One region of the Bifidobacterium sp. RTP21102st3_E2_RTP21102_210122 genome, then DNA from elsewhere that is predicted to be linked to it. Evidence: riboswitches for the same ligand, from Rfam matches in the RefSeq annotation. Region 1 holds a riboswitch; each other region holds the start of a gene.

The links. Region 1 has a riboswitch for thiamine pyrophosphate ahead of AB5287_RS01970 (hydroxyethylthiazole kinase). Riboswitches for the same ligand answer to the same signal wherever they lie in the genome.
Region 2: linked by a shared signal. The riboswitch ahead of AB5287_RS03335 (ECF transporter S component) and the one ahead of AB5287_RS01970 (hydroxyethylthiazole kinase) in region 1 are both predicted to bind thiamine pyrophosphate.
Region 3: linked by a shared signal. The riboswitch ahead of AB5287_RS06480 (nucleobase:cation symporter-2 family protein) and the one ahead of AB5287_RS01970 (hydroxyethylthiazole kinase) in region 1 are both predicted to bind thiamine pyrophosphate.

The regions. Positions count from the first base shown of each region.
Region 1 covers NZ_JBCPAN010000001.1:443,129-450,883, reverse strand. The annotation lists gene AB5287_RS02000 (DivIVA domain-containing protein) at 1-1,165, opposite strand, end outside; gene AB5287_RS01995 (YggT family protein) at 1,305-1,607, opposite strand; gene AB5287_RS01990 (cell division protein SepF) at 1,729-2,208, opposite strand; gene ftsZ (cell division protein FtsZ) at 2,221-3,432, opposite strand; gene dusB (tRNA dihydrouridine synthase DusB) at 3,544-4,788, opposite strand; gene AB5287_RS01975 (glycine--tRNA ligase) at 4,933-6,405, opposite strand; TPP riboswitch at 6,742-6,850, shown strand; gene AB5287_RS01970 (hydroxyethylthiazole kinase) at 6,841-7,755, shown strand, end outside.
Region 2 covers NZ_JBCPAN010000002.1:315,500-323,254, forward strand. The annotation lists gene AB5287_RS03320 (NAD(P)/FAD-dependent oxidoreductase) at 1-654, opposite strand, end outside; gene AB5287_RS03325 (DUF3043 domain-containing protein) at 803-1,426, opposite strand; gene AB5287_RS03330 (dipeptidase) at 1,518-2,885, shown strand; TPP riboswitch at 2,976-3,080, shown strand; gene AB5287_RS03335 (ECF transporter S component) at 3,185-3,784, shown strand; gene AB5287_RS03340 (ABC transporter ATP-binding protein) at 3,784-5,259, shown strand; gene AB5287_RS03345 (energy-coupling factor transporter transmembrane protein EcfT) at 5,256-6,083, shown strand; gene AB5287_RS03350 (RNA methyltransferase) at 6,240-7,118, shown strand; gene pheS (phenylalanine--tRNA ligase subunit alpha) at 7,184-7,755, shown strand, end outside.
Region 3 covers NZ_JBCPAN010000004.1:162,897-170,651, forward strand. The annotation lists gene dnaK (molecular chaperone DnaK) at 1-85, shown strand, start outside; gene grpE (nucleotide exchange factor GrpE) at 85-741, shown strand; gene AB5287_RS06470 (DnaJ C-terminal domain-containing protein) at 973-1,998, shown strand; gene AB5287_RS06475 (heat shock protein transcriptional repressor HspR) at 2,013-2,600, shown strand; TPP riboswitch at 2,732-2,828, shown strand; gene AB5287_RS06480 (nucleobase:cation symporter-2 family protein) at 2,876-4,228, shown strand; gene AB5287_RS06485 (coenzyme F390 synthetase) at 4,265-5,386, shown strand; gene AB5287_RS06490 (acyl-CoA reductase) at 5,373-6,872, shown strand; gene AB5287_RS06495 (SDR family oxidoreductase) at 6,959-7,729, shown strand.

The DNA.
Region 1 (7,755 bases):
ACGCATCAGCCGCGGAACGAGTGTTCTTGTCATACTCGGCGGCACGCTGCTGCACTTCCTTCTCGTAGTTGTCAGCGTCATCGTGCTGAGACTTGGAGTAGTTGTCCGCATCCTGACGAGTCTTGACGGAGTATGCGTCGGCCTCAGAACGGGTGTTCTGGGAGTAGGTCTCGGCATCCGCGTGAGTCTGGTCACGGTAAGCGTCGGCCTCGGAGCGGGTACGATCCGAATAGGTGTCGGCGTCGGAACGAGTACGAGTGGAGTAGTCGTCGGCCTCGGAACGGGTACGCTCGGAGTAGTTGTTGGCCTTGGTGACCAGATCGTTGTACTTGTTCTGGCTGGCCTCGGTGATTTCCTTGGCCTTGTTCTTGCCCTTCTCCACGTACTGATCGTGCAGCTGCATAGCCAGGGTCAGCATGGCGGTGGCGCGCTCGGGCTCGGTGCCCGGCATGGAAGCGGCGCCAGCGATCTTCTGCAGAGAACCGGTCTCGGTGCTCGGCTCAACCTTGGAAACCTGAGCACGAAGCTGGTTTTCACGCTGCTTGGCTTCTTCGAGCTGACGGGACAGCTCAGCGATCTGAGCGGACTGCTGCTGAGCGGCGGAACCCTGCTGCTGAGCGGCGGCGAGCTGACGGGACAGCTCCTCATTGGCCGCGCGGAACTGATCACGTTCCTGCTGAATGGCGGCGATCTGCTGACCGACAGCCTCCTGGTCACCGGAGGCCTGAGCAGCCTGAGCGGTGAGCTGATCGATTTGAGCGTTCAGCTGATCGACCTGACCCTTGAGCTGCTCATTCTGGGAGGACAGCGCGCGGTTGGATTCCTCGGCTTCGCTGAGCTTGGCAGAGACAAGCTGTGCTGCCTGATCATTGCCAGCCTGAGCGGCCTGCTGGGCCTGAGCCACAGCGTTCTTCAAACCAGCATTCTCCGACTCGAGTTGCTGCACCTGACCGGTAAGATCGGAGATCTTCGCATTAAGGTTGGTCACGTCAGGACCCAGAGACTGGGTGGCCTGACCGCCGGCTACCGCCTGACGTCCAAGAGCCTCGACGGTTTCCGTGACCTGATCAAGGAAGTCATCGACCTCGTCGACATCATAACCTTCCTTGAATCGAACAGTCTGGAAGGTATGCTCCCTAATATCCTTCGGCGTCAACAGAGCCATAAATCTTGCACCTCGCTTTGGGGCATCGCCCGCACTTACGTTGGTCTCAAGTCAGAATGCTATCACGACCCCATCGTTTCAGAACATTCGACGTGGGTTTTTATGCCAGATATATGCCTCCGGCGGGTCAAAAACGGCCTCAGAACACTATCAGAACAACACTTTCCAGTACCACCAGCGCAAAATACAGCACAATGAAGCTGACATCAAGATAAATCGAACCGAGCGGCAATGGGCGAATATAGCGACGTAGCCAGCGCAGAGGGGGTTCGGTAATGGAATACACAATATTGATCAGCTGGGCCACCACACCACGTGGATACCAGTTTCGTGCGAGAACGGAGACCCAGTCCAGAATCATGCGCACGAACAGAACCGTGATATACGCGTTGATGAGCCATGCAAGAATGCGGCCGATCAAAGAGAACACTAAGGAAAGCATGCTGACAGACTAACAACCGCGCATGAAAAGTTTGCTCGGAGCACAATAAGAATCGGCCGACTCCTTGCTGGGAGTCGGCCGAATACCGATATAACGTCGAATGCGAAAACTACTGAACCGGTCAGTCAGCGAACAAATCGTGTGCCGAGGCTGGTTTTGTCGGCTCTTCGACCTTGATGTTCACCTGCGCCGGGCTCAACAGGAACACGCGCGGAGTGACACGCTCGAGGGAACCACGCACGCCGAACACCACGCCGGCGGAGAAGTCCACGATGCGATATGCCACGGCTTCGGCCACACCGGTGAGATTCAGTACGACCGGAACACCGTCACGCAATGCACGGCCGACCAGTTGAGCATCCTCATATGACTTCGGATGGATGGTGGTGATTCTGTTCACACGACCACCGGGGAACGGCTTGGTAGTCGACGATGCGGCAGGCGCGGTGGTTGACGCCAGCGGCGTGACCGTATGGTCGGAATCAAATGCGGACTTCGAAGCCGGCTTCTGCTCCTCGTCCTCCTCGATGTAGTCGTCCTCATCGTCCACAACGTCACTCATGCCCAGATAGGACATCGCGTTTTTCATGAACCCAGCCATGGATCAATCCTTTCAGCGCAGGAAGTCAGGGATGTCGAGATCGCCAGCCGGATCGTTCACGGCGATATTCGGATGAGCGGAAGTCGGATCATCAAAAGGCAACGATGCGGAGTCACCGGTAGCCGGTGTGAATGCCGGTTGGGCAGTGGCAGCGGGCTGTGCAGCCGGTGCCGGTGCTGGAGCTGGCTGTGCCACGGGAGTCGCAGGATCGGCGGCGGTTGGCACAACCGGCGTCACCGTGCTCTGAGTGTCGTCATCTTGAGCGGCGACGGGGTCAAAACCAGCAGCAATAACAGTGACACGCACTTCATCGCCATAAGCATCGTCCAGAGCAAGACCCCAAATAATCTGGGCTTCAGGGTGAATGGCCTTGCGCACCAGTTCGGTGGCAGCAGAGGCCTCCTGCAACTTCAGGTCGGTCGGACCGGCGATGTTGATCAGCGCACCGTGTGCGCCTTCGATGCTTTCCTCAAGCAGCGGAGAGCTGATGGCGATTTCGGCGGCCTGCGTGGCACGATCCTCTCCCCGTGCGGAACCGATACCAAACAGCGCAGTACCAGCACCACGAAGAATGGAGTTCACATCGTTGAAGTCGACGTGAATATAGGAGTTCATCGAAATCAGGTCAGTGATGCCCTGAACACCGGCAAGCAGTGCGGTATCAGCGGTCTTGAAGGCCTCAATGATGCCGATGGAACGGTCGGAAAGCTCGAGCAGGCGATCGTTCGGAATGACGATCAGCGCGTCGACTTCCTTGCGCAGGTTGTCGATGCCGTATTCGGCGGAAGCGGAACGCTGAGGGCCTTCGAAGCTGAACGGACGAGTAACAACCGCGATGGTGAGAGCACCCTGTTGATGAGCCGCACGAGCGACGATCGGGCTGGCGCCAGTACCGGTGCCACCGCCCTCGCCGCAGGTGACGAACACCATGTCGGCACCCCTAAGCGCCTCTTCGATATCCGACTGGTGGTCCTGGGCCGCCTTGGCTCCACGCTCCGGGTCGGCACCAGCACCGAGACCACGACTGGACTTATCGGAAAGGGAAATCTTGACATCCGCATCAGAGCGCAGAAGATCCTTCGCATCGGTATTTACCGCCACAAATTCAACATTCTGTAATCCCTCGGCAATCATGCGATTGACGGCATTACCGCCGGCACCGCCGACGCCAACAACCTTGATGTTGGTCTTGTCGTTGAACTCATTCTGCGCGATCTCGCTCACGTTTGGCTCCTGTCACTTCACGGTTACACCCAAGAGTAGCGCAAACAGGCTACTCTTGGAGGGAAATTCACGCGCAGAATGGCGCGTGTTGCGTGTATTTTCAGTATTTTCTCAGTAACTGGCGTCCATTGGGTCGTCACCGAAGAGCGCCTCACGCTCTTCGTGGGTGGTGGTACGCGATTCCAACCAGCCATACGGCAAGTGCACCTTCTTGGCGAAACGCACGCGGCCGCGCGGTTTGTCGACCACGCGTGGCGGGTATTCGATAGTCGGGTCGAGCTTGCCGATCTCGCGGTCCACATCGGCCAGGCTCTCGCATTCCATAAAGGCCTTGCGGGTGGAGCCGCCCACCGGGAATCCTTTCAGATACCAGGCGATGTGCTTGCGCAGATCGTGGACGGCCATCATCTCATCGCCCTCATAAAACTCGGTAAGCAGCTCGGCATGACGGTGAATCACGCGGCAGACCTCGCCCAGATTCGGGTTGAGCCGTTCGGGATTGCCCTCGAAGGCGTTTTTGATGTTGGCGAACAGCCACGGCCGGCCCTGGCATCCGCGGCCGATGGCCACACCGTCGCAGCCGGTCTCGCGCACCATTTCGAGCGCATCCTCGGCACCCCAGATATCGCCATTGCCGAATACCGGAATGTTGAGGTGTTCCTTGAGCTCGCCGATGCGGGACCAGTCGGAATGACCGCCATAGTATTCGGCGGTGGTACGGGCATGCAGGGTTACGGCCTTGCAGCCCTCCTCCTGCGCGATGTGTCCGGCTTCGAGGAAGGTCTCATGGTTATGGTCGATGCCGACGCGGATCTTCGCGGTGACGGGGATGCCCGCCGGCTCGCATACGGCGACCACGCGCTGTAATAGCTCAGTGAAAATGTCGGTTTTCCAAGGCAAGGCCGAACCACCGCCTCGACGAGTGACCTTGGGCACCGGGCAACCGAAGTTCAGATCCACATGGTCGGCCATGTTGCCGTCGACCACGATTTTCGCCGCCTGTTCGGTGATGGAGGGGTTCACGCCGTACAACTGCAGTGAACGGATTTTTTCGCTTTTGGCGAAATGACAGAGGCGCAGTGCTTTCGGGTTATGCGCCACGAGGGCTCGAGCGGTGATCATCTCGGCCACGTAGAGTCCATCGGGACCATATTCCTCGCAAATCACGCGGAAGGGCCAGTTGGTCACTCCCGCCATCGGCGAGAGCACCACCGGGGTCGGCACGGTGATGTTGCCGAGTTGGACCGGGGCGATATGCACCGGGGTCCCGGGGCGCGCCGGCGCGTCCGTACGTGGGTCGAGGTTGTCGGTCTCGTGATGCTCGGTGAGCACTGTTTCGGATTCGGATTGTGCCATGTGATTCCTAAGAAAATAAGTAGGGGCTCCCCTGAGAGAGGAGCCCCGGCGTCTATCGCCGCCACTTCGCCTACAAACAGCCCACTGGGATGTCTTCCTTACGGCTCAGCCCACAGAGGGGAGCCCAAGTTGTGCGACTCCGGCTTAGTACAGGCCGCCGGCTTCCTGAACGCCGGACTCAGGCCAAGGCTCACCGCCCATTTCCACAGGCTTCAGGGGCACGCGGGTGCGCTTCTCGCCGATGCGGGCGGCCACGTAATCGGCCACCTTGTCAAGAGCGACGCGCTCCTGGGCCATGGTGTCACGCTCACGGATGGTCACAGCGTGGTCCTCGAGGGTGTCGAAGTCCACGGTGATGCACAGCGGGGTGCCGATCTCGTCCTGACGACGGTAACGACGACCGATGGCACCGGACTCGTCGTAGTCGATCATCCACTCGTTGAAGCGCAGGTCGTCGGCCAGGTTCTGGGCCACGGTCTGCAGTTCAGGCTTCTTGCTCAGCGGCAGCACGGCGGCCTTGACCGGGGCCAGACGCGGGTCGAGACGCAGCACGGTGCGCTTGTCAACGCCGCCCTTGGTGTTCGGGGCCTCGTCCACATCGTAGGCGTCCACGAGGAAGCACATCAGGGAGCGGGTCAGGCCGGCGGCCGGTTCGATGACGTACGGCACGTACTTCTCGCCGGTGGCCTGGTTGAAGTAGCTCAGGTCTTCGCCGGAGTGCTTGGAGTGCGCGCTCAAATCGTAATCGGTACGGTTGGCGATGCCTTCGAGCTCGCCCCAGTCGGAACCCTGGAAGCCGAACTTGTATTCGATGTCCACGGTGCGCTTGGAGTAGTGGGAGAGCTTCTCCTTCGGATGCTCGTAGTGGCGCAGGTTCTCCGGCTTGACGCCGAGGTCGATGTACCAGCGGGTGCGGGCGTCGATCCAGTACTGGTGCCATTCCTCATCGGTGCCGGGCGTGACGAAGAACTCCATCTCCATCTGCTCGAACTCACGGGTGCGGAAGATGAAGTTACCCGGGGTGATCTCGTTACGGAAGGACTTACCCATGTTGGCGATGCCGAACGGCGGCCTGGAACGGGAAGAGGTCATCACGTTCTTGAAGTCCACGAAGATGCCCTGTGCAGTCTCCGGACGCAGGTAGTGCAGGCTGTTCTCGTCCTCGACCGGGCCGAGGTGGGTGCGCAGCATCATGTTGAAGTCGCGCGGTTCGGTCCACTGGCCACGGGTGCCGCAGTTCGAGCAGACGATGTCCTTCATGCCGTTTTCCGGCATCTTGTCGCCGTGCTTCTCGGCGTAGGATTCCTCGAGCTTGTCGGCGCGGTTGCGCTTGTGGCAGTTGAGACACTCGACGAGCGGATCGTTGAACACGCTCACGTGGCCGGACGCCACCCACACTTCGGGCGGCAGAATGATGGAAGTGTCGACACCGACGACATCAGGACGGGTGACGACCATGGAGCGCCACCATTCACGCTTGATATTGTCCTTGAGAGCGACGCCGAGAGGGCCGTAATCCCAAGCGGAACGGGTGCCGCCGTAAATTTCGCCGGCGGGGAACACGAAGCCGCGACGCTTCGCAAGGGATACGACTTCATCGAGTTTGGACTGAGCCACAATGCACCTTCTGGTTTGAACGGTTTGGGGTCTAATAACAACCGCTTCAGGATAGCCGTATATGGTGACAGGTCAGGCGGCATTGTCCGGTATATGTTCCGCGTCTCACGAGCGGCCGTTCGCAGCGATTCCTATATCGCAACACCTCCATATTGTTCCTGTTGTTTTACCCTTCCCGAATTTGTGCCACTGACATCGCGTCAGCGTCACAAATTCGGGAGATGTTGCTCGGCGGAGGCGTCTATGTATCACGAATGGACGGGGACGCGCCAGACCTGACGACACGTATCGAACAAATCCGTCACGATAATGTCCATGTTGGCGCATAGCGTCGGCACTGTAATGCAGGGGAACTCGCATGTGGTTCGCGAGTTGAGAAAGGCCTGAGCCTGACCCTTAGAACCTGTTGGTTAAGACCATCGTAGGGAGCAGTAAATGAGCAATAGTGCATCATCGTTTACCGGCGTGTCCAGCGGTTATACCGCCGGGACTCCGGTTCCAGCCGATTCACCCATCCGTGACAATATCGCCGATGCCGTTCGCCGCGTACGCGAGACGACTCCGTTGGCCCAGTCATTCACCAATTTTGTGACCATCAATTTGGTTGCCAACGCGCAACTGGCGGCCGGCGGCACTGCGGCCATGAGTTTCCTGCCGGACGACGTGATCGAAACCGCGAAAATCGCGGGCGCGAACTACATCAACGTGGGCACGCTGCTGCCGTTCTATAAGGACGCACTGCCCGAAATCGCCCAGCGACTCAACTACTTGGACAAGCCGTGGGTGCTCGACCCGGTGGCCGCCGGCATCGGCCGCACCCGTACCGCCATTCTTCAGGCCTTCAAGGCCGCTCCCCCGACCATGATTCGCGCGAATGCATCCGAGGTAATCGCGCTGGCGAACATGTGGGGGCTCAATACCGAAACCGTGGGGGACGCTTCCGAGCACCGCCCCGCCGGAGTGGAATCCGTCGACGACGTGGAGTCCGCAACCGGCGCGGCGGTGGCGCTGGCACAGTATCTGACCGAACAGCACGCCAAGCATTCCTCCCATGACGCTTCCACCCGCTGCGCCGTGGCCGTGTCCGGCATCGCCGATCTGGTGACCGATGGCGAAACCGTGTACCGACTGCCGGGCGGCAGCGCGATGATGACCAAGATCACCGGTGCCGGCTGCTCGCTGGGCGGCGTGGCTGCCACGTATTTGGCGGTCTCCGATCCGTTGACCGCCGCCCTGTCCGCGTCTCTGCTGTACAACCGCGCGGGAGAGGTGGCCGATACAACTTCGTACGGACCGGGCTCGTTCCAAGTTGCGTTCCTTGACGCGCTGTGGAATGTGACCGCCGAACAG
Region 2 (7,755 bases), on a different contig from region 1:
GTTCCACATCGAGGCGAATTCAAGGGCGATGGCCCCGGCGCCGATAATCACCGCCGACGAGGGAAATTCGTTGACTTCCAGCGCCTGTGTGGAGTCGATGAGGGCGCCGGCGAACGGGTTGCCGGGCAATGGGCGTGGCTTGGCACCGGTGGCGATGACGATGTTCGTGGCCGTGAGGTCCATCGTGGGGCCGCTGGGCTCGGGGACATCGGCCTTGTGATAGGTGAGGATGTCGCTTTGGTCGGGGGAAGGGACGAGGTGGACGATGTGGTTGGAAGTTGCTGGAGCGGTCTCATCCGCATGGAACGCGGCATTGGCTCGGAACACGGTGATGCCGCGATGGGCAAGCAGTCCGGCCAGTCCTCCCACCATCGTCTTGACCACGCGCAGGCGATAGTCGCGCAGCGTGCCGAAGTCGATGCCATTCACCGAGGCGTTGACGCCGAGCTCGGCCGCACGGTGCACGGTGTCGATGGTGTGGGTGGCGGTGATGAGCGCCTTGGAGGGGATGCAGCCACGGTTGAGACATGTGCCGCCTACGGTGGCGTCACGCTCGACGAGTGCCACTTTCATGCCGAGTTCGGCGGCGCGCAAGGCCGTGGAATAGCCGCCGGGGCCGGCCCCGATGATGACCAGATCAAACTGTTCGCTCATGATTGCCTCCTTGATACATATAAGTATGGCTCCCACGCTAGGGAGCCATATGCGGCTATCGCCGCCACTTCGCCTAAAAACAGTCCACTGGACTGTTTTCTTTACGGCTCAGCCCCTCAACGAGGGGAGCCAGAGTATATATGGACAATCAGTCCGCCGGCCAGTGACCGCGCTTCGGGTAACGCGGCTTGGGAAGCCTCCAACGACGCATCTGAATCGAACGGCTCCAAGCGTAGGAGAAGGAGCGGGAGCCCTTGGACACGGACCGTTCGCCGTACTTGGCGATGAGCTTGGCCTTGAGCTTGCGCCACATCAGCCATACGTCGATGATCACGGCAATCAGGTAACCGTACATAAGCGCCATCATGATGATGGAAGCCCACTGGTTCTGCATCAAAGAAGTGACGAACATGGAAACGATCAGAATCGCGAAGGCCACCGGGATGAACCATTCGCCAAGGTTGAAACGGGCATCCACATAATCACGGATGTAGATACGCCAAGGCAGGCGTTCCGCCTTGGGCATGTGGTTGATATCGCCATTCTGCATCGCCTCGTACTCGGCGTTCTCCTTCTCACGCAGACGGGCTTTGGCGGCCTTGGCGCTGGCCCTGCGGTCCACCGGAACCAGCGGACGGATACCGGCGGCCTGAGCCTGCTTCATCTTCGGGGTAGGACGGCCTTTTTTCTCAGAAGGATTGGCGGCCTTCTTCGGGGCCTGCTCAACAGGAGCCTGGACCTCTTCTTTTTTCTTAAACGGATTCCATGTCATGCTTTGAGGTTACGGTGACGTTCAGACACTTGTACACTGGCGCAGCCATTGCAATGACGCCGCTCACACATATATATAAAGGAGGACCATCATGACAACGCTCACCGCTGACGAGATTCGTTCGCGCGTCGAAACCGATTGGAACCGCATCGTCAAGGTGCTGGCCGAAAAGGTCGCGCTGCAGTCGATCTCCGCCAAGGGCATCACCGCCGAACATATGAAGCGCTCCGCTGAATTCGTGGCAGACGAACTGCGCCTCGTGGGTGTGGATACCAAGGTGGTTCAGGCTTCCAATGCCGACGGCACTCCGGGCGCATGGGAGGTCATCGGCTCGCATATCGTTTCTCCGGACGCCCCCACCGTGCTGCTCTATGCCCATCACGACGTGCAGCCTGTTCCGGACCCGGCCGAGTGGAACACCGACCCGTTCGTGGCCACCGAAATCGACGGCCGCCTCTACGGCCGTGGCTCCGCCGATGACGGCGGCGGCATCGCCATCCACTCCGGTGCACTGAAGGCCCTGGGCGACGACCTCAACGTCAATATCAAAGTGTTCATCGAAGGCGAAGAGGAGATGGGCTCGCCAAGCTTCATTCCCTTCATCGAGGCTCACCGCGACGAATTCGCCGCTGACGTGATTATCGTGGCCGATTCCGGCAACTGGTCGGCGGACATTCCTTCTTTGACCACCTCGCTGCGCGGCAACACCTGTGTGGACGTGACCGTGCAGGGCCTTGAGCATCCGGTGCACTCCGGCCAGTACGGCGGCCCGATTCTCGACTCCAATACGTTGGCCGCCATGCTCATCGCTTCCATGTATGACGAGAACGGCGATCTGGCCGTACCCGGCGTGACCGCGGAAGAGCCGATCGGCGGTTTGCAGCACGACCTTGACGAAACCACCGTGCGCGAGGATTCTGGCGTGGTGGCCGGTTACGAGTTCGCCGGCACCGGCTCGCTGGCCTCACGCCTGTGGACTAAGCCGTCCGTGACCGTGATCGGCTTCGACGCCCACCCGGTCGAGGGATCCTTCAACGTGATCGCCCCGGAGACCCGCTTCCGTCTGTCGCTGCGCACCGCGCCCACCCAGCACCCTGAAGAAGCGCAGGAAGCACTGGCTGCATTCCTCGAATCCCACGCGCCGTTCGGTGCCAAGGTCACTGTCGAACGCGGCGAAAACGGCATGGGCTGGGCCATGGATCCGACCGCCGTGGCCACCAAGGACGCGCTGGAAGCCATGACCGAGGCCTTCGGCGTTGAGCCCATCAACAAGGGCGAAGGCGGCTCCATTCCGTTCATCCCCGAACTGCAGCGCATTTTCCCCAACGCTCAGGTGCTGGTCACCGGTCCCGAAGACCCGAAGGCCAACGCCCACAGCCCCAATGAGTCCATCTCCCTGCCCGGCCTCAAGAACAACGTGATCACCGAGGCTTTGCTGCTGGACAAGCTCGGCAAGTAGCCGAACCGCATCGGTAATGGTAGTGAGCCGCCGTCAGGTAGGTCACAGATGTGGCTATTGCCTTTGACGGCGGCTTGCTTTATAGTCGGGAGTTGACACGGGAGCTGCCGTTGGGCGGCTGAGAGGAGACTCATAGTCTCGACCGATGGAACGTGACCGGATAATGCCGGCGCACGGAAATGTCGCTCTTACCCACCCGTGCCTGAACCAACCCGCGCGTGGCCACGAACATATGCATCATGTGCGTACATATATCCACGTATGTTCGGCCTGCGTGCGAGCAGAAGAAAGGCACATTCATGACTGAAGCTGTGGCCAAAGCCAATTACAAGTGGCGCGTCGTCGATATCGTCGTCGCCGCAATCATCGCCGTCGCATCCGGCGTCATTTTCTGGGGCTGGGACATTGTCTGCTCCGCCCCGCTGGCCCTGTTTGAAGGCGTGACCCCCGGTTTCGAGGGTCTGCTCAACGGATTCTGGCTGTTCGCTGGCCCGCTCGCTGCAATCATTGTGCGCAAGCCCGGTGCCGCACTGTTTGCCGAAACCCTCGCCGCCTTCCTTGAGCTTACGCTGGGCAACCAGTGGGGCGTCGGCGGCTCGCTGATCGTCGGCATCATCCAGGGTCTGGGTGCCGAAATTGCCTTCGCCGTCTTCGCTTGGAAGAAGTGGAACATCGGCACCACCATCCTGTCCGGTGCGCTCGCCGGCGTGGGCTGCTGGGCCTACTACTGGGCCACCAACCCGGGCTGGAACGGCCTGCGCGTCACTTGGTATCTGGTGGGCTCCATCATCTCCGGCGTCGTGATCGCCGGCGTGGTGGTCTGGTACTTGTCTCGTGCGCTCGCCGTCACCGGTGCTCTGGAGCGTTTTGAATCCGGCCGCAGCAAGGCGCGCGTCTGATGCAGATTAATCCGGCTGCGGTAGAGGCCAGCGGCTGGGGATGGCGGCACGCCACGCGTAAGGACTTCGCGTTGCGTGCCGTCGATTTCACCATCCGGCCAGGTGAACGTGTGTTGCTGCTCGGTGCTTCGGGCGCGGGCAAAAGCACGATGATGGCCGGTCTCGCAGGCGTACTTGGCGGCGATGAGGAAGGCGAGCAGGAGGGCTCGCTCACCATCGATGGCGTCGATGCGCGCGAGGCGCGAGGTCGCGTGGGACTGGTGCTTCAGGACCCGGACTCGCAGATCATTCTTGAACGACTGGGCGATGACGCGGCCTTCGGCTGCGAAAACCTCAACGTGCCGCGCGAGGAGATTTGGCAGCGAGTGCGCGAATCATTGGATATGGTGGGACTCGGCGGACTCGAACTGGATCGGTCCACCCGCCATCTGTCCGGCGGTCAGCGTCAACGTCTCGCGTTGGCCGGCGTGCTGGCTATGAAGCCCGGTCTGCTGTTGTTGGACGAACCGACCGCCAACCTCGATCCCGAAGGCGTGGTCGAAGTGCATGACGCGGTCAAAAAGGTCATCGAGGCCACCGGACAGACCATGGTTGTGGTCGAACATCATATCGATGTATGGCTCGATCTGGTCGATCGCGTGATTGTGCTCGGCCGACCCGATGCAAGTTCGCCCACGGGTGCGGTCATTGCCGACGGCAAGCCGGACGAGGTGTTCGCCGAGATGGGCGACGTGTTGGCCGCCGGTGGCGCGTGGGTGCCGGGCCGTGCGATTCCCGATTACTCACCGAAGCAGGAGTCTGCGCACGATGCGCCGGTGCTCAGCACCGAGAACTTAAGCTTTGGCCGTGGGGCCGCTCTTGGCGTTGGTATCAATCTGGATTTTTATCCCGGCGAAGTAACGGCTCTGATGGGTCCGAACGGCGCGGGCAAATCGACCTTGGCCTTGACCTTGGCCGGGCTACTCAAACCTATCGCCGGCAAGGTGCTCATCGCCGACAACCTCAAGCCCGCGCATGCCGGGCGTGAGCCGATCGACTGGAAAAGCAAGGAACTGCTGGGCCGTATCGGCATGGTGTTCCAGGAGCCCGAACACCAGTTCGCTGCCAACTTTGTGCGTGACGAGGTATCCATCGGCCCCAAGTCGATGGGGCAGAGCCAAGACGAGGCTTATCAGACCGCCGACCGCATGCTTGAGCAGATGAATCTCACGCGCTTCGCCAAAGCCAACCCGTACACCTTGTCTGGCGGGGAGAAGCGGCGACTGTCCGTGGCCTCCATGCTGGCCGCCGCACCCAAAGTGTTGGTGATGGACGAGCCGACATTCGGACAGGATTTCAGTACGTGGAATGAAATGGTCAAGCTGATCGCCGCCATCCGCGACCAAGGCTCGTGCGTGATCATGGTGACGCACGATGAGGCGCTGGTGGATGCGCTGGGCGCACGACGTGTGATGTTCGAGGAGGCGAAGGCATGAGTGACGTGGTAACCGTCAGCCCGCAGGAAACGCGCGTGGAGCCGGTCAAAGCCTCATCGCCCTCATGGTTCATCGCGCGCATCAACGCGGTCAGTCGCATCATCGGTGCGCTGTTGCTGTGCATTCCGATGTTCATCAGTCTGGATGCGGTATCCGCATCCACGGCGCTCGGCATCGAATTCGTGCTGCTGTGGATTGGTGGCGTGGCTCCGTGGACCGTATGCCGTAAGACCTGGCCGGTATGGATCGCCGCCGCCGGCAGTTTTATCTCCGTGTTCCTCTACGGCCGCACCTCGGGCGAGATCCTGTGGCAGGGTGGCTGGATTGTGATCAGCGAGGGATCCATCAATCTGGCCATCGCCACGGCTATCAGGGTGGCGGCCATTGCCGTACCCGGCGTGATTCTGGCCTTGGGCCTCGATCCCACTGATTTGGCGGACGGTCTGGTTGAGATTCTGCACTTCTCACCGCGATTCGTATACGGCGGATTGGCCGGATTGCGCATGTTTACGCTGCTGCAGGAAGATTGGCGCGCACTCGGCTTGTCCCAGCGTTCGCGCGGCCTTGGTGACGGTAACGCCATCGCCCGTGCCCTCTCCCAAGCGTTCGGACTGCTGGTGCTCTCCATCCGGCGTGCCACCAAACTTGCCACCGCCATGGAAGCGCGCGGCTTCGGCTCCGGCGCCCCACGTTCCCAAGCCCGCATCTCGCGTCTGAAGCCTATCGACTGGATCTTCTACGTCATCTGTCTGGCCGTCCCGCTGGCCTCCATAGGCGTAGCCGTCGGCACCGGGAATTGGCACTTCGCCTTTCAGGGTGTCTGAAAGGCGGCAGACTGGCACAGTGCCTTTCAGGGTGTCTGAACGCCTTATGATGCCCCCGCTGGCGGGGGCTGTCGGCGTAGCCGACTGGGGTGGTTCCAGCCTCGACCACCCTCAGTCTCGCGACTGACGTAATGACCCGGCAGTAGGGTAGTGGCTATGCCCATCAACGCCCAGATTCTTGATAATCCGAAATCCGACCGCGTGCGCCGCATCGCCGATCTGACCCGCGCCAAAGGCCGCGAACGTTCGGGCCGTTTTCTTATCGAAGGCCCGCAATCCGTGCGCGAGGCCGTCACTTGGCGGCCGGACGTGGTGCAGGACCTGTATGTAGAGGTTTCGCAGGCGCTGGAACATCCGCGTATCATCTCCTCCACGTTGGAGAAGATCGTCGAAACCTCGCAGGATGCCACGATTTATGTGCACTACTGCACCGGCGACGTGATGCGCCGCATCAGTCCGGACGCCCAAGGCATCGCGGCCGTCGGCAATGCCGAGTCCATGCACGCCGGAGCCGATGACGTCGAACTTGGCAAGAACGGTCGGGCCCCGCAGATTGCCGCCTTCTGGCAGGTGCGCGACCCGGGCAACGCCGGCACCGTGATCCGTGCGGCCGATGCGGCCGGCTGCGACGCCGTAATCTTCGTGGACGACTGCGTGGACGTGCTGAACCCCAAGGTCATCCGCTCCACCGCAGGCTCCCTGTTCCATCTGCCGGTACTCGCCATGAGCACCGACGAATTCTTCACCTGGACAGGCGACCATAATATGGACGTCTGGGCCGCCGACGTATACGGCACCGAAGAACGCAAGCCGGAAAGCCTGCCCGCAGTACTGGCGGACAAGGCGGCGGTCGAGGCTCCGAAAGCCGTGCTGTTCGGCAATGAGGCGCGTGGCTTGGAACCGGACATCCTCACGCGCTGCGGCCGCATCGTCTCCATCCCGCTTTATGGCAAGGCCGAATCGCTGAACCTCGGCACCTCGGCCGCGGTGATGCTGATGTCGCTGTCTATGTCGGGTCATGTTGAAAGAATGTGAAACCGGTAAAAACGCTGTGAAACGCTGAGAAAACATCAGACGAAAGGGTTCTCGTGGCAGAACAAATGGTGTTCGACGCCGACCAGGTGACCGCTGAGGTTGCCGAGGGCATCGAGAAAATCCAGAACGCCTCCAACCTGGAGGAGCTCAAGGCCATCAAGACAACGTACGCAGGTGCCGATTCGGCGATGACCAAGGCCAGCAAGGCCATTGGCTCCCTGCCCGCCGACCAGAAGAAGGAAGCCGGCAAGCTCATGGGCAAGCTGCGCGCCGACTTCGGCCGCGCCTATGGTCCCAAGGAGGTCGAGCTCAAGGAAGCCGCCGAGAAGGCCGCGCTTGCCGCCGAAACCGTGGATATGACGCTGCCGGTGAGCCGTAAGCCTCTGGGCGCCCGTCACCCGCTGCCTAAGCTGATGGAGGACGTCGAGGACTTCTTCATCTCCATGGGCTGGCAGATCTCCTCCGGCCCGGAAATCGAAGCCGAATGGTACAACTTCGACTCCCTGAATTTCGGCCCGGACCATCCGGCCCGCCAGATGCAGGACACCTTCTACGTCAAGGGCAATCAAGCCAAGGACGCCGCCGGTTTCGTCGGCTCCAACATGGTGGTGCGTACGCAGACCTCCTCCGATCAGGT
Region 3 (7,755 bases), on a different contig from region 1:
TTCCGCTGGCTCCGCCTCCGGTTCCGACGACGACACCGTCGAGGCCGAGGTCGTGGACGACGATGACGACAAGGACAACAAGTGATGTCCGAGTTCAACAAGGACGACTACCTGAACGACCTGCCGGATCCCTCAGATGCTGAGGCTGCCGCTCAGGCCTCTTCAGGGGCTGACGCCTCCGCCGAGTCCGGCTCTGCGCAGGATTCGGCTGCCCAGGCTCCTTCCAATGAAGGAGCCGACGCGGCTCCTGCCGCAGCTGAGGGAGAGAAGACTGGCGAAGGCCAGTCCGATTCCGCAGACACCCTCACCCCGCTCGGCAAGGCCAAGAAGGAAGCCGCAGACTACCTCGAAGCCCTGCAACGCGAACGTGCGGAGTTCATCAACTACCGCAATCGCACGCAGAAGGAGCAGGAGCGCTTCCGCCAGCACGGCATCATCGACGTGCTGACCGCGCTGCTGCCCGCCCTCGACGATATCGACCGCATTCGCGAACACAGCGAGATGGACGACTCGTTCAAGGCCGTCGCCACCAAGATTGACAAGGCCTTCGAGAAGTTCGGTGTCGAGAAGTTCGGCGAAAAGGGCGAGGACTTCGACCCCACCAAGCATGACGCGATCCTGCACAAGCCGGACGCGGATGCCGAAAAGGAAACGGTTGACACCGTGGTCGAGGCCGGCTACCGCATCGGCGATCGCGTAATCCGCGCCGCCCGAGTAGTAGTAGCCTCCCCGCAAAACTGACATCCAGCTCGCTGCAATGAGTTGACAGTGCCTTAGCTCCCTCTGATGAGGGAGCTGTCAGCGAAGCTGACTGAGGGAGAGAAGCCGGCCGCAGGCCGCGGAAGACAGAGGGCCACATTCTTGATGCCCATAGTCTCCGCTATCTCTTCCTCCGTCATCGCTGCGCGATGCCACCTCCCTCATCAGAGGGAGGTGCAATTACATAAAGACTTTTCTAGAAAGGAGACATGAATGGCTGAAAACGAATGGCTCAGCAAAGACTTCTACAAAGTCCTTGGTGTCTCCAAGGACGCTTCGGACGACGACATCAAGAAGGCGTACCGCAAGCTCGCCCGCAAATACCATCCTGACGTCAACAAGACCAAGGAAGCTGAGGAGAAGTTCAAGGACATCTCCGAAGCCTATGACGTGCTGAGCAAGAAGGAAGATCGCCAGAAGTACGACGCGATTCGTCAGTTCGGCATGGGCGGTGCCCGCTTCGCCGGCGGTTCCGGCACCGGCGGCTTCGATGCTTCCGGTTTCTCCGACATCTTTGGTTCCATGTTCGGCCAGGGTGCCGGCGGCAATGGCTCGCGCATCCGCTTCTCCACTTCGGGCGGCGGCCCCAACAACATCAACGACATCTTCTCGATGTTCGGCGGTGCTGCAGGTCAGGGCGGCCAGCCGTATGGCGGCTACGGCCAATCGCCGTACGGCAATGCCGGCGGCTATGGCTATGAGGAGGCCCCGCGCCCCGAAAACGGCGAGGACCGCAACTCCAAGATCAGCCTGACCCTGCGTCAGGCGGTCAAGGGCGCTACCGTGTCCCTGTCCGTGGACGGCAAGAAGTTCAAGGCCCACGTGCCTGCGGGCGTCAAGGACGGACAGAAAATCAAGCTGGCCGGCAAGGGCAAGCCAGGCATCAACGGCGGCAAGGCCGGTGACCTGTACCTGCACGTCACCGTCAAGCCCGATGCCACATTCTCGATGCGCGGCCATGATATCGTCATGGACCTGCCCGTCACCGTGGGCCAGGCCGTGGCCGGTGGCAAGGTCGAGGCCAAGGATATCGATGGCAATCCCGTCACCTTCAAGGTGCCGGCAGGCTCCAGCTCCGGCGCGGAAGTCAAGCTCGCGGGACTTGGCGTCCAGCGCAGCAACCAGCCGGGCGATCTGATCGGCCGTGTGCAGATCATGGTCCCCGCCAAGCCGGGTCTGGCCGTCAAGCACGCCGCCAAAGAATTCGACGAAAAAGCCGGCGACTATCTCAGCCTGTAATCAGGAGGTGAACAATGGCGCGGTTAGCCAACCAGATGAAGCAGTTGTACGCGATGTGCGCAACCGCGCTCGTGATGGGCAGGGCCGATCTCGACGGAGCCGATGACGTCGGCTTCGACATCGAACTGCCCATCTTCACCGTCGGCCAGACCGCCGAGTTGGCCAACATTCACCCCCAGACCCTCCGTCAGTACGACCGCCTCGGTTTGGTTCGTCCGCAGCGCACCGATGGCGGCGCACGCCGCTACTGCCTGCGCGACATTGCCCGCCTGACCCGAGCTCAGCGCCTGAGCCAGGATGAGGGCATCAATCTTTCCGGTATCGCGCGCATTTTGGTCCTCGAAGAAGAGAATCGCCAACTGCGCCGCGAAGTCAAACGCATGCAAACCGGCGACCAGGAGAGCGTTTTCGCCGCAGGCCGTGACGGCAATATCGTGGAGGTACAACGCTCCAACCGCGCCCGCCTCTGGCGCAACGCCATCCGCCGCGAAACCCGCGAACTGCCCGGCCGCGATACTGCCGCCGATATCGCTGCCGGCGCCACCGGCGACTCCAACTACACTCCCGCCGACTCCAAGTCCATGGTCCTGTGGGGTTGGTGAGTCTGGCCGCATTGCTTCGATTCCTTCTCCATTCGTAAAACTGTTTGTTATCTCACATCGGGCAGCTGCCGAAAAAAAGCACGAATCTTCTTGACGGAGATGTCAAGGTTTGTTACGGTGACGTGCGAAAACCGATTCGTAAGGGGTGCTTTAGGCTGAGACGGTATGTGCCGAACCCTTCGAACCTGTGAGCTAACACTCGCGTAGGGAATGCGACGGTTGAACTCCTCTGTTCGGCTCGGCATCCCATATGCGCGTTGAGAGAGAGGAAGCGTATGTCAATACGCAAGGAGCTGACCGCCCAGAACGTACTGCTGGGTTTCCAGCATGTGCTTGTTTCCAACGTCTGGCTTGATCCGGTGTTTGTGGCCGGAGCAATCGGCTTACCTATTGCCCTGTCGTCGAACATGATTAACGCCATCTTCATCGTCTCTGGTCTGGTCACTTTGATTCAGGCCACTCGGCTGGTTCGCCTGCCGGTGGTGCAGGGGCCGTCAGCTGCGTTTGACGCGTTGATGATCGCGGCAGGTACGGCCGGCATGCTGGGGGCGGCGAGTTCGTCCATTCTCATCGCTTCGCTTGTGTTCCTGTTGCTGTGCCTGACCGGTGTGATAGAGCGGATGCGGTTCCTGTTCTCTCCGATGATTTCGGGCGTGGTCATCTTTATGGTCGGTGTCTCGCTGTCTGGATTCACGCTGAGCGAGTTTCTAGGCGGGGCTCCCGGCGACAAGACGTTCGCCGATCCGCACATCCTGACCGTGTCGATTCTGACCACGGCGATTGTGCTTGTCCTGTCGTTGCTCGGCAAGGGCCTGCTCAAGTCGTTCTCATTCCTCATCGCGCTCGTCGTCGGCACCGTGGTCGCCGCAGCGTTTGGCATGGTGGACTTCTCTCCTGTGGCATCCAAGGGATGGTTGGGCCTGCCGACCTTCCTGCCCTACGGTCCGTTCACATTTGACTGGAAGATCTTCATCCCGTTCTTCATCGCCTACATGGTTGCCGTCATGGAAGCTCTCGGCGTCTATCAGGCGGCTTCTGAGATTCAGGGCACGCCCCTCGAACGCAAGCAGGTGCGCTACGGTCTTGCCGGCGAGGCGGCCGGTTCAGCCATTTCCTCGCTGATTGGTGGATTCACCACCACCGCCTACCCGCAAAATGTCGGCCTGCTCAACCTGACCGGCGAAGGCAAGTTGCGCACGCGCACGCCTGTGATCATCGCCGCTGTGCTGTTGCTGATTCTGGGCTTCGTGCCAAAGGCGGGCGCGTTGCTGTCCGTCATTCCCTCGGCAGTCGTCGGAGGCATTTTCCTGCCGGCTGCGGCCAGCCTAATCGTGACCGGCCTGCGCGCCCTGCGCAAGGTCGCTGATGACGAGCGCCGTCAAACGGTCATCGGCATGTCTCTGTTGCTCGGCATCGCCCTGCCCAAGGCGCTCTCCGGCCTGACCGGCGGCGCAAGCGTGTTCTTTGGCAACAACATCATGGTCGGTGTATTCAGCGCCATCATTCTCAATGCGCTTTTCGTCGCTCTTCCGGATTTGGTGGCGAAGCATCGTGCGCCGGCGTCCGTGGATGTTCCAGCAGCCGATCCGGCGGATGGGACTGGCGCTGCGGCGTACGATGAACGATAATGCTGGTTGATATTGGATATTGACAGGAGCGATGCAATGACTGATGTGATGGATGACGCGCGTCGTATCAAGCGCGGGATTCTGGATTTTATCCATACCTATGGCTGTGAGCAGGCCCCGGAAGAGGCGTTTGGTGCGTTGGCGCGCGACGTGTTCATCTATCAGTACACGTATGATCTGCCGTACCGTCGTTACTGCGCGGCTAAACGCGTCACCCCCGCAACGCTCAAGGATTGGCGGGAGATTCCGCCGATGCCGGTGGACGGGTTCAAGCACCTTGACCTTTCGACCATACCGACCGAGCAGTGCAAAGCCGTATTCATGACGAGCGGAACCACGCATGGCGGCAAGATGCGTGGGCGCAACTTCCACCCCGATCTTGAGGTGTGGGATGAATCAATGATTGTGCCGTTCCGTCATTTCATCATGCCGGATCGAGAGCGTATCCGCATCGCCGTGATTTCGCCGGCATGGGACATGAACCAGAACTCCTCCCTGTCGCGCTACCTTACCAAGGCCGTGGAGTGCTGCGGCAGCGAAGGCAGCGGTGTGTTCTTCGACGAGCATGGACTCAAGTTCGATGAAATCATCGCCTTCCTTAACCGTGCGGTGTCTGACGGTGAACCGGTGATGCTGATGGGTGTCTCGTCGTCCTATCTGTATCTGCTCGATTACCTGCATGAGCATGATCTGACGTTCGCGCTGGCCCCCGATAGCCGGTTGTTCGACACTGGCGGCTTCAAGAGCACTAAGCGCGACATCACCGAAGACCAGATGCTTGATGAGCTGGAACAGACACTGGGGGTGCCGCGCCACCACTGTGTCAACATGTATGGCATGACCGAGTTGAGCTCGCAGATCTATGACCAAAATATTCTGTCGTGGTATACGGATGGCACCAGCAACTATCTCAAGGCGAACCCCGCCTGGGTGCGCACGGTCTTCCTCGATCCGGAAACGCTGACTCCCGTCAAGGATGGTGAGACCGGTGTGATAGCCCATTACGACCTTGCCAATTGGAATTCATGCATCGGTATTCTGACCGAGGATCTCGGCCATCGGACCCCGGACGGATTCCTGCTGCAGGGCAGGGCGAAGGGAGCCGAGGCTCGTGGGTGCTCAATCGCGGTAGACGAGGTCATCAGTGCCAACCGTTGATGAATCCGTGAGTCAGGCCATTGATGTCTTCCACCTGCCCTCGGGAGCGGATGTTTCGGATTACGAAATCTATGAGGTCGCCACATCGGATGGGGTGAAGCGTTTGCGCTATCCGCGACTGGATGGCCCAAAGGTGACTTCCCTTGCCAAGCAGCTTGCCGATGTTCGCAACCGCACGCTTGCCGCGATGAGTGTCAACGATATTCTCGACATCGTGGCCGACGCGGCCCAACTATGGGCCGATCCGGATTTTGAGCTGCGGCGTCAGGCTGAACTGCTGATTCCCGCAATCACCGGATATGAGCCTGACATGGTGCGGATTGAGCTCAAACGGTATATGCGCCAGTTCAGGCGTCGTGAACTGCTCCGGTTCCTTGACTCCGAAATCGGTCAGCCGTCTATGCTCGACGAATTCCGGCCGAACAAGGCGGGGGGATACTCTAAATATGTGGGCCCAGCGCTCACCTATCAGGTGTTCTCCAGCAATGTGCCGGGGATTCCCGTGTGGAGCATGGCGATGACCCTGCTGGTCAAAGGCGCGATTCTTGGCAAATCTTCATTTTCCGAGCCGGTGATGCCTGCGTTCTTTGCTCGCAGCATTGCGATGGTCAATTCCGACCTCGCTGATGCCATTGCGGTGGTTCCATGGAAGGGCGGCTCGCAGCAGCTCGAGGATTCAGCCATCGATGCGGCCGATGCCGTGATTGTTTACGGTTCTTCGCAGACTACCAAATTGATTGCGGGCAAAGTCGCCGGGTCCAAGCCCTGTCTAGGTTACGGAGCAAAAGTCGGGTTGGCGTTCATTGGCCGAGAGGCTTTGCGTCCTGATACCTATGCCGATACCGTGCATCGTGTGGCTGTTGACATCGCCACATATGACCAGCAAAGCTGCCTGGCTCCGCAGACCGTGTTCGTGGAGACTGATGGAGCCCTCACCCCTCGTGAAGTGGCTCAGCTGCTCGGTGGCGAGCTTGAGAATCAGCAGCGCAAATATCCGCGCTCCGTATTGAGTGACGCCGAGAACGTGGCCATTCAGCGGGCGCGCACCGACGCTGAGATGAGAGCCTTGATGGGCGGGAAGGCCGCGGTGTTCGCCAGTGGCCATAGCACGGCATGGTCGGTGCTGTATCGAGAACTTGACGGTAGCGGTGCCGACGAGGATGTTGCTTCGCTGATGTCGCCGTTGAACCGCACCGTCAACGTGGTGGCGGTGCCAGATTTGTTGGACGCTGCCAGAAGACTGACTTCCTGCCGTGGCTGGCTGCAGAGCTGCGGTGTCGCTGTGGATTCAACCAGACTGTTTGGTCTTGCAGATACATTGGCCGAGGTCGGTGTGAATCGCATCTGTCCGCTCGGTGAGATGGATCGGGCGAAATCCGGCTGGCATCATGATGGGGGCTTCAACCTCATCGATCTGTTGCGCGCGGTGGATGTCGAACGCGGCAGCGACGCGTACAGCGATTCGTTCGATATGGATATGGAATAGGCCTGTGCTGTTGCGGGCAGCAGAGGCTGGTAGCAGGGCGAAAGGCAAGGGTAATGACAGAGCAAAGCGATATGGCACGGCGTCCAATGGTGAATCTGGATGGCAGAACAGCGATCATCACCGGTTCCGGCAAGGGCATAGGAGCGGCTGTGGCGAAATGCCTGGCATCGCACGGAGCCGCTGTCGTCATCAATTACGTACATGACGCCGCCAGCGCGCAGCGCACCGTTGAAGACATCCACTCGCTGGGAGGCTTGGCTATAGCTGTACAGGCGGATGTTTGCGATGAATCGCAATCTTCCAAGCTAGTGGGTACCGCTGTCGACTCATTCGGCGGCGTGGACATCTTAGTGAATAATGCTTTCGGACGCTTCTCCTTTGACCCGCGTCGCCGTTCCACTTTTGCTGGAGGCGATTGGGATGAGTTTAGCGCACAGATCGAGGGATGCCTGCATGGTGCATATCTGATGTGCTCACATGTGGTGCCGCTGATGCGAGCCCAGACCTCCGGGCGTATCATCAACATCTCCAGCAATCTGGTCGATTCGCCCATCGTGCCCTACCATTCGTATATCACTGCCAAAGGCGGCTTGGTCGGCATGACCCGCTCTCTGGCCCAGGAGCTGGGCGGCTTCGGCATTACCGTTAATGCCATTGCCGCAGGTTTGACGGCCGGAACCGCATCCAGCGCAGCCACCACCGAGGATGTTCGTGAACGAATCATTGCCATGACGCCTCTTGGCCGCCTTGCCCGTCCCGATGACATCGCCGGAGGGGTCGCGTTGTTGGCGTCCGACATGGCCGGCTTCATTACCGGACAATGTCTGCACGTCGATGGTGGGCTGACCATGCGCTGAGGCGCAGGGGCGGTGTGCTGACGCGC